DNA from 3 places in the Novosphingobium sp. ES2-1 genome. Region 3 is predicted to be linked to each of the others. Evidence: riboswitches for the same ligand, from Rfam matches in the RefSeq annotation. Region 3 holds a riboswitch; each other region holds the start of a gene.
What was found. A riboswitch is a leader RNA that binds a small molecule or an ion and turns the genes downstream of it on or off. The one in region 3 is predicted to bind cobalamin.
Positions count from the first base shown of each region.

Region 1: it holds a riboswitch for cobalamin, as region 3 does, so the genes downstream of both, IM701_RS10750 (TonB-dependent siderophore receptor) here and IM701_RS21515 (TonB-dependent receptor) in region 3, are expected to answer to the same signal.
Region 2: it holds a riboswitch for cobalamin, as region 3 does, so the genes downstream of both, IM701_RS04455 (TonB-dependent siderophore receptor) here and IM701_RS21515 (TonB-dependent receptor) in region 3, are expected to answer to the same signal.

Region 1 covers NZ_CP063445.1:2,219,930-2,222,192, forward strand. The annotation lists gene IM701_RS10750 (TonB-dependent siderophore receptor) at 1-1,397, opposite strand, end outside; cobalamin riboswitch at 1,466-1,667, opposite strand; gene IM701_RS10755 (cell wall hydrolase) at 1,847-2,263, shown strand, end outside.
Region 2 covers NZ_CP063445.1:900,300-902,562, forward strand. The annotation lists gene IM701_RS04455 (TonB-dependent siderophore receptor) at 1-1,503, opposite strand, end outside; cobalamin riboswitch at 1,642-1,842, opposite strand; gene cobU (bifunctional adenosylcobinamide kinase/adenosylcobinamide-phosphate guanylyltransferase) at 1,876-2,263, shown strand, end outside.
Region 3 covers NZ_CP063449.1:178,371-180,633, forward strand. The annotation lists gene IM701_RS21515 (TonB-dependent receptor) at 1-1,211, opposite strand, end outside; cobalamin riboswitch at 1,323-1,567, opposite strand; gene IM701_RS21520 (transporter) at 1,966-2,263, shown strand, end outside.

The sequences.
Region 1 (2,263 bases), on a different replicon from region 3:
CCGTAGGGCGCGCCCCATTCGAGGCCGGCGTCGTAGCTCTTGCTGCGTTCGGGGTTGAGCGCGGCGTTGCCATAGTTTGAAAGCAGCTGGTAGAGCGTCGGGGCCTTGAAGCCCTCGCCATAGCTGGCGCGCAGGCGGAGGTTATCGACCAATTCGAACGCGCCGTTGGCACCGAAGGTCCAGGCCGTGCCGAACCGGCTGTGATCGTCAATGCGGACACCGGCGGCGAGGCTGGCGCGATCGCTGCTCCAGCCAAGCAGGGCGTGGCCCGAGGTGAGGTTGGCCTTGGCCTGTGCATCGAAAGTGCTCGAGAAGCGCGTCCATTCGCTGTCACCGCCGAAATCGAGCGTGAAATCGGCAGGCAGGTTGACGCGGCCCGTCAGGTCAACGCGCTCCGAGCGGCCCTTGTAGCCGTAGGACGGATCAGTGCCGAAGGTCGGGTCGTAGTAGTCGCGCTTGGTATCCGAGATCGCGAAGCCGGTGTTGAGCGTGAGATTGCTGCCGGTGAAGCGCAGTCCGATGCGGCCCGAGGCCTGTCGCGTGTCCTGATACTCAGGGGTATCGCCGAAGCTGTAGGTTGGCGGGGCGAAGCCGTCGATGTCGGTGCGGGTGTCGGCATAGCGGGCGGTGGCGACGATTGCGAGGTCTTGCGAGAGGTTGATGCGCCCGCGCCCGCCGACGCGCCACTGGCGGAAGCCATCGGGCTCGGTGCCGACCGCTGCGGCCGAGACGCCATCACTGCGGCTGTAGCCGCCGTTGACGGTGAGCGCACCGAAGTCTGACGCGATGCCTGCTGCAGCATCGGCGAGATAGCTGTCGTTCGCGCCCAGTTCGGCACTGGCTTCAATGCCGTTGAGATCGCGCGACTGGACCGCGATCACGCCGCCGATGGCCGCGCTGCCCCAGACGATGGAGTTGGAGCCGCGCAGCACGTCGATCCGCTCGACGCCGCCGGGGGTCAGCGTACCGAAGTCAAAGCCGCCCGAGGGGGCCGAGACGTCTTCGAGGCGAACGCCATCGACGAGGACGAGGACCTGCTCGGCATCCGAGCCGCGCAGACGCACGCCGGTGAAGCTGCCGGGGCCGCCGTTGCGGGTAATTGTCAGGCCGGGGACGCGTTCGAGGACGCGGGTGATGTCGGGACCCTGGATCGACTGGATTTCGTCGGCGGTGATGACGGTGACGGGCTGGCCGGTCTTGCTGAGCGGGGTTTCGCTGCCGGTGGCAATGACGGTGATGGTTGCCGGGTCGATCTTGTAGTCAGCGACAACGACATCGTCGGCCTCTTGCGCAAATGCCGGGGCGGCAAACGCGCCAAGAAATGCGGAAGCGGAAACGGAAAGCAGGTACTTCTTCACAGGACGCAACTCCGGCCACGAACGGTTGATGCCGTCCATGGCGAGAGGTGCGCTGGGCCATGAATCTGGCGCGCCTCGTCGCGTGCGCCCGGTACACCCCGCCCGGCCGCGGAACGACTACCATCGGCAGGTTTCCTGGCTCCCGGGTCATCGCCCGCTGCCCGCCTTCCCAGTACCGGGGATCGAATCCGGCACCAGTGGCATCACTGGACAGCGCGCTCTCCGGTTACAGTTGCGGGGGCAGCGCCGGATTGGAACCGGCTTCCCTCTTAGCCCGTGTTACCGGGCACCGTTGGCGTCGGCGCGGGGAACTAGCGGGAACTTTGCTGCGCTGCAAGAGGAACTACGTACTTGGGGGCAAGTCGGCGGTGGAGGTTAACCGGATCGCAGGAGCTTGTGCCGCATCGGGACAGCGGGAAATGCGGCCGTGCGCGAGGGGGCGCAAAAGGTTAGCGCAATTGAGGATTTTCAGGATTCAGCCCAGCCCCATGCCTCTCGAGCTTGCCTATCGCCCGATCGAACTGCCCGGCGTGGCAGCGACGGCTTATGGCGAGCAGCGTCCGCGCGATTTTGCGGCGCGGATCCGGCGCCGGGATATGCGCTCGATCCGTAACGCCTTGCGCGCGCCTTCGCTTATGCGGCAGCGGCTGGGCGGCGTGGCGATGTTCGGCGTGCTGGGTCTGCTGCTCGGGCCGACCGGGTGGGGCGAACCGGGCGGCGTTCAAGCGGCTGTCGCGCGCGCGCAGATGGCGGGACTGCAACCGTTTGAGCGCGGGGGTGACAGCTTTCCGGGCTCGGCGTTCTACTGGCTCGACACCAGCGACAGCGGGCTGATCGCGCCGACAGAAGCGCAGGCGAAATGGGACCAGAGCCATTCGGATGCCGAGATCCTCTCGGCCCGTCCG
Region 2 (2,263 bases), on a different replicon from region 3:
TTGTGCCCGTGCCTTGGCGACATTGTCGTATGTGCCGTTGGGGCGGCCCGAGCAGATGCCGGTCAGGGGAAGCCTGCAACTGATGAAGTTGATCAGATTGCGCGTGTCGCGGTGGAACCAGGTGGCGCCGACCTCGATCCTGCCGTCCAGCAGCTTCTGGGTTATGCCAGCATCCCAGCTGCGGGAACTCTCGGGCCTGAGCAGCTTGTTACCGTAGTCGCTGAACAGCTGGTACAGCGACGGCGTCTTGAAGCCCTCGCCGTAGCTGGCGCGCAGCACGGTGTTGCCTTCATTCGGCGTGAACAGAGCACTGGTGGAAAAGGTCGTCTTGCCGCCGAACGTGTCGTGATCGTCATGACGCAGACCCGCGCTCAGGGTCAGACCGGCGACCGGCTTGGCGCTAAGCTGGCCGTAGAAGCTGTTGATCCGCGCACTAGCGATGGCGAAGGGGCCGCCATAGCTTGACGTGCGGAAGCTGGCCTTTTCGGTTTCGGCACCGAAAGTGGCGCTCGCCGCATCGGTGATGTCGAAGTTGCCCTGATATTCGAACCGCTCGTTGCGCCCCTTGGCGTTGAAGGTCTCGAATTCGATGCCTCCCGTCAGATCGACGTTTCGGCGGCGGGTATCAGTCAGCGTATAGGCGATACGGTTGCGGAAGCGTCCGTCGAACAGCGCCGCGTTCAGGCCGGCATAGCCGATCAGTTCCTTGGTCCTGGCGAACTCTGGCGTGTCGCCGAAGCTGTAAGTCGGCGGCGGGAAGCCGTCGATGCCGACCTTGCCGTCCGAATACCAGCCGCGCAGGTCGACCGAGACCGCATCCGACAGCGCGATGTTGAACTTCGCGTTTGCGCCGATGTTGCGATAGCCGTCTCGTTCCGTGCCGCCGCGCGTCTCGTTGAAGGTCGAAAAGCCGTCAGTGCGCAGATAGCCCGCGCCGACATTTGCCGAGACTGGGCCGAACTTGCCCGAAATATTGCCGACCACACGCGCCGTATCGCGCCAGCCATATTCGCTGGCGAGGTTGAGGGCGAGCTTCTCCGTGGGCGCACGAGTGACGATGTTCACCACGCCGCCGATGGCCTGACTGCCCCACAGTACGGACTGCGATCCGCGGACAACCTCGATCCGCTCGATATTGCCGGTCAGTAAATTGCCGAAATTGAAGCCGCCGCCGGGGGTGGAAGGATCGTTGAGCTTCACCCCGTCGAACAGCGCAACAGTCTGGTCGCTCTCCGCCCCGCGAATGTTGACCGAGGTGGTAGTGCCAAGTCCGCCATTGCTGGTGACGGTGATCCCAGGCACCGAGCGCAGCAGATCGGCAACTCCGGCCGATTGCCGGGTAGCGATGTCATCGAGCGTGATGACGGTGACCGACTGGGCGACTTCGGAAGTGGATTGCTGGGTCCGATTGGCGGAGACGATGATGGTCTCGGCGTCCTCGGCATGTGCGACGGCAGGCAGGGTGGCTGCGGAAAGCAGCAGTGCAGTCTTCAGAACACGCATGGGTTTCCCCCTTTTGAACAACGTCAAAAGAGTCGCACGACAGCGATCACGCGTGTGGGACGAAGCCACCGCATGCGACTCTGGCTAAGTCGTCACGCGAGGGAACCTCGATCATCATCCGGCACACCCCGTCCGGACAAAAGAACGACCGTTACGGGCAGGTCTCCTGGCTCTCGGGTCAGTGTCGGCCGCTTCACCTTCCCGGCCCGAAGGCCAGTGGCATAACGAAGCGGCGACTCGCCGATCACAGTTGCGGGGGCAGCTCCGGACCATGGCACGAAGCCATTCCCGGATTCCCTATTCATCCCATCGCTGGGAACCTGTAACGCTCGCGCCTTTGTCGCAGAACAGCATGAAAGGCAAGTGGGAGCAGTGAACGGCAAGACGATTCTGGTTCTTGGTGGAGCGCGGTCGGGCAAGAGCGGCTATGCCGAAGAACTGGGCGATGCCCTGCCAGGCCCGCATATCTACATCGCTACCGCGCAGGCATTCGATGATGAAATGGCCCAGCGGATCGCCCGTCATCGCGCCGACCGGGCCGGCCACTGGCAGACGGTCGAATGTCCGCTGGAACTGTGCGAAGCGATACTGGAAAACGATAGGGAAGATGGCGTCATTCTGGTCGACTGCGTGACCCTGTGGCTAAGCAATCTGATGCTTGGCGGCCAGGATATTGCGGCGGCGCGCGCTTGGCTGGCCGGGCTGTTTCCGTCGGTTCAGGGCACATTGCTGCTGGTGTCCAACGAAGTAGGCCAGGGAA
Region 3 (2,263 bases):
AGTCCGGTAAGGGGCGCCCACGTCGCCTCGCCATAGAGCGCGGTCGATAGTTCCTTGACCTGGTAATGGCCGAGCGAGGCGAGGAAGCGCCGTTGGGCCGTCCGGTTCACGCCGATATTGCCGATTGCATCGTACCGGCTCTCGATGCCGGTCGAAAGCGCCAGCGCAGGCCCGACGGCCCAGTTTTTCTGCGCGGTCAGCCCCAGGACCCAGCGTCGGTCAAATTGTGCGATCTGCGCGCTGGTCCCGTCGGGATCGGCGTAAGTCGGGTTGGAGAACATCGACCAGTCGTAGAACTGGGCATAGGCGTTGGCGTGCCATGTCGGCTGCTTCACCGCCATGTTGCCGATCAGGCGCGTGGTCTGGCCCCGCGCGGATGGATCGGGCGAGCAGAAGACGTCGGGGCAGAGCGACGTTCCGATGATCCGTTCGGGGATCTGCTCTGTCGGTCGCCAAGTGGCGCGGTAGGCGTGCAGCGATGCTTCGAGCGTTTCCCTGCCTGTCGGTGCTCGGTACTTGGCGAACCCGGCATAGTGCCGCAGCCGCTCGGGCTCCTGCCACGGGCCGTCATAGAGCTTGGCCTGTCCCACGAGCGTGAGGTCGCCCCCGGCCAGATTGTGGACGGTTCCGCCCGCTGCCAAGCGTCGCCAGCCATACGAGCCGCCTTCAAGCGAGGCCCAGGGGCGATCATACCCATCGACCGTGGCCATGTACGCGGCACCGGCCAGAGCCAGGTCGCCGCCGTCGGCGCGATAGGGGCCTTTGCGGAAGTCCTCGCGGGCCACCACTTCCGGGATCAGGCCGTTGAGGTCGAGATAGCCTTGCCCATGCCCATGCGTGCGAAAGTTCATCTGCACGCCGTCGATGTAGGTGGTAAAGTCCGATCCGTGGTCGAGGTTGAAGCCGCGCAGGAAGTACTGGTTGGCCTTGCCGCTGCCTGAATGCTGCGCTGTGACCATGCCCGGCACGGCCTCCAGAAGTTCGGCCACCCTCAGCAATGGGCGCACCAGCAGGTCGGCTCCACCGACGCTGCCTTCGCTGGCGGCGTGGGCCGTGCCGATCTTGGTTTCTCCCCGCCCGAACACGACGATGTCGGCCGTTGCGGCCCCGTCGTCGGCCGCGTCGGCATGGCAGGGCTGTGGGGTCAGGGAAAGTGCCAGCACGCTGGCAGGAAGAATGGTCTTGATCACGATACGGGGGTACTCCGGCATCTTGCGACAGGGCCGGACGCGCGCGCGACATCACTGTCGCCCGACGCGTGTCGGCGGCTAGGCGTCGCTCAGACGGAGTTCACCGTGCCTCGGCCAACCCCTGGGCCATGGCAAGAGCGACCAGACGCCGGCAGGTCTCCTGGCTCGCGGGTCAATGCTTGATGCAAGCCTTCCCAGGCCTCGCATGATTCTGCGTCCGGCCCAGTGGCTGCTTCCCCTGCGTTGGGGGGGAAGCGGTTGCATCGCGCTCGCCGCTTACAGTTGCAGGGACAGCCTCGGCTTCGGATCGGCGCGATGCCGATCCTCACCGCGTTCCCGTTTAAGCCCTTTCGGGCACCGACGCGATCATTTGCCACCTGGATTGCTCCGGATGGCGTGCCGGCCCATTAGGGCGTCCGCAGGCTAAAGGCTAGGGGGGCGCGTAAAACTCAGCTCGCCGTGTTGGCCAGCCAGAATTGACCTCGCCATTGGCAATGCTCTTGCGCAGAAGATGGCCGTACCGTCGCAGGGGACCGAGTTTCGCTGAACTGTGCATCGGTATCACACGCCGACGCGGTAGCATAAAGTAGAAGCCAGCAGGGAACGCGCGGAGCCCTTGCGGTTTGCGGCAAGAAGCATGGTGCCACTCCCCCGAGTGCCAAGCATATGGCAAGGGCGCATCCGGCGCGCGTGGCTCCATGGATTAAGCGAGCTCCCTAATTCGTTCTTCATGGGACAGCCGGCTCCGATCGCCAAGGCTGACGGGAGCCATTCCATGCGCAGTATTTCCAAACTTCCGTTGCTTCTCATTGCCATAGTACTCCCACCAACCGTTGCGGCTGCGCAGGAACTGGTGCTTCGTCCACGCCCTTCTGCATCCCCCGATGGATCAGGTGAAGTGTTCGGTGGAGCGGAATACCGACGGGGCGACTATGGTACTGGAGCGAAGGTCGAGACAGTTGCGACAACGGTCGGGGTTTCGGTACGAAAAGGGCGGGTACGGTTCGGCGTTGCCGTGCCGTATGTACAAACGACCGCACCTGTCGACGTTGTGTTAAGCCAAGGCGGGCTTT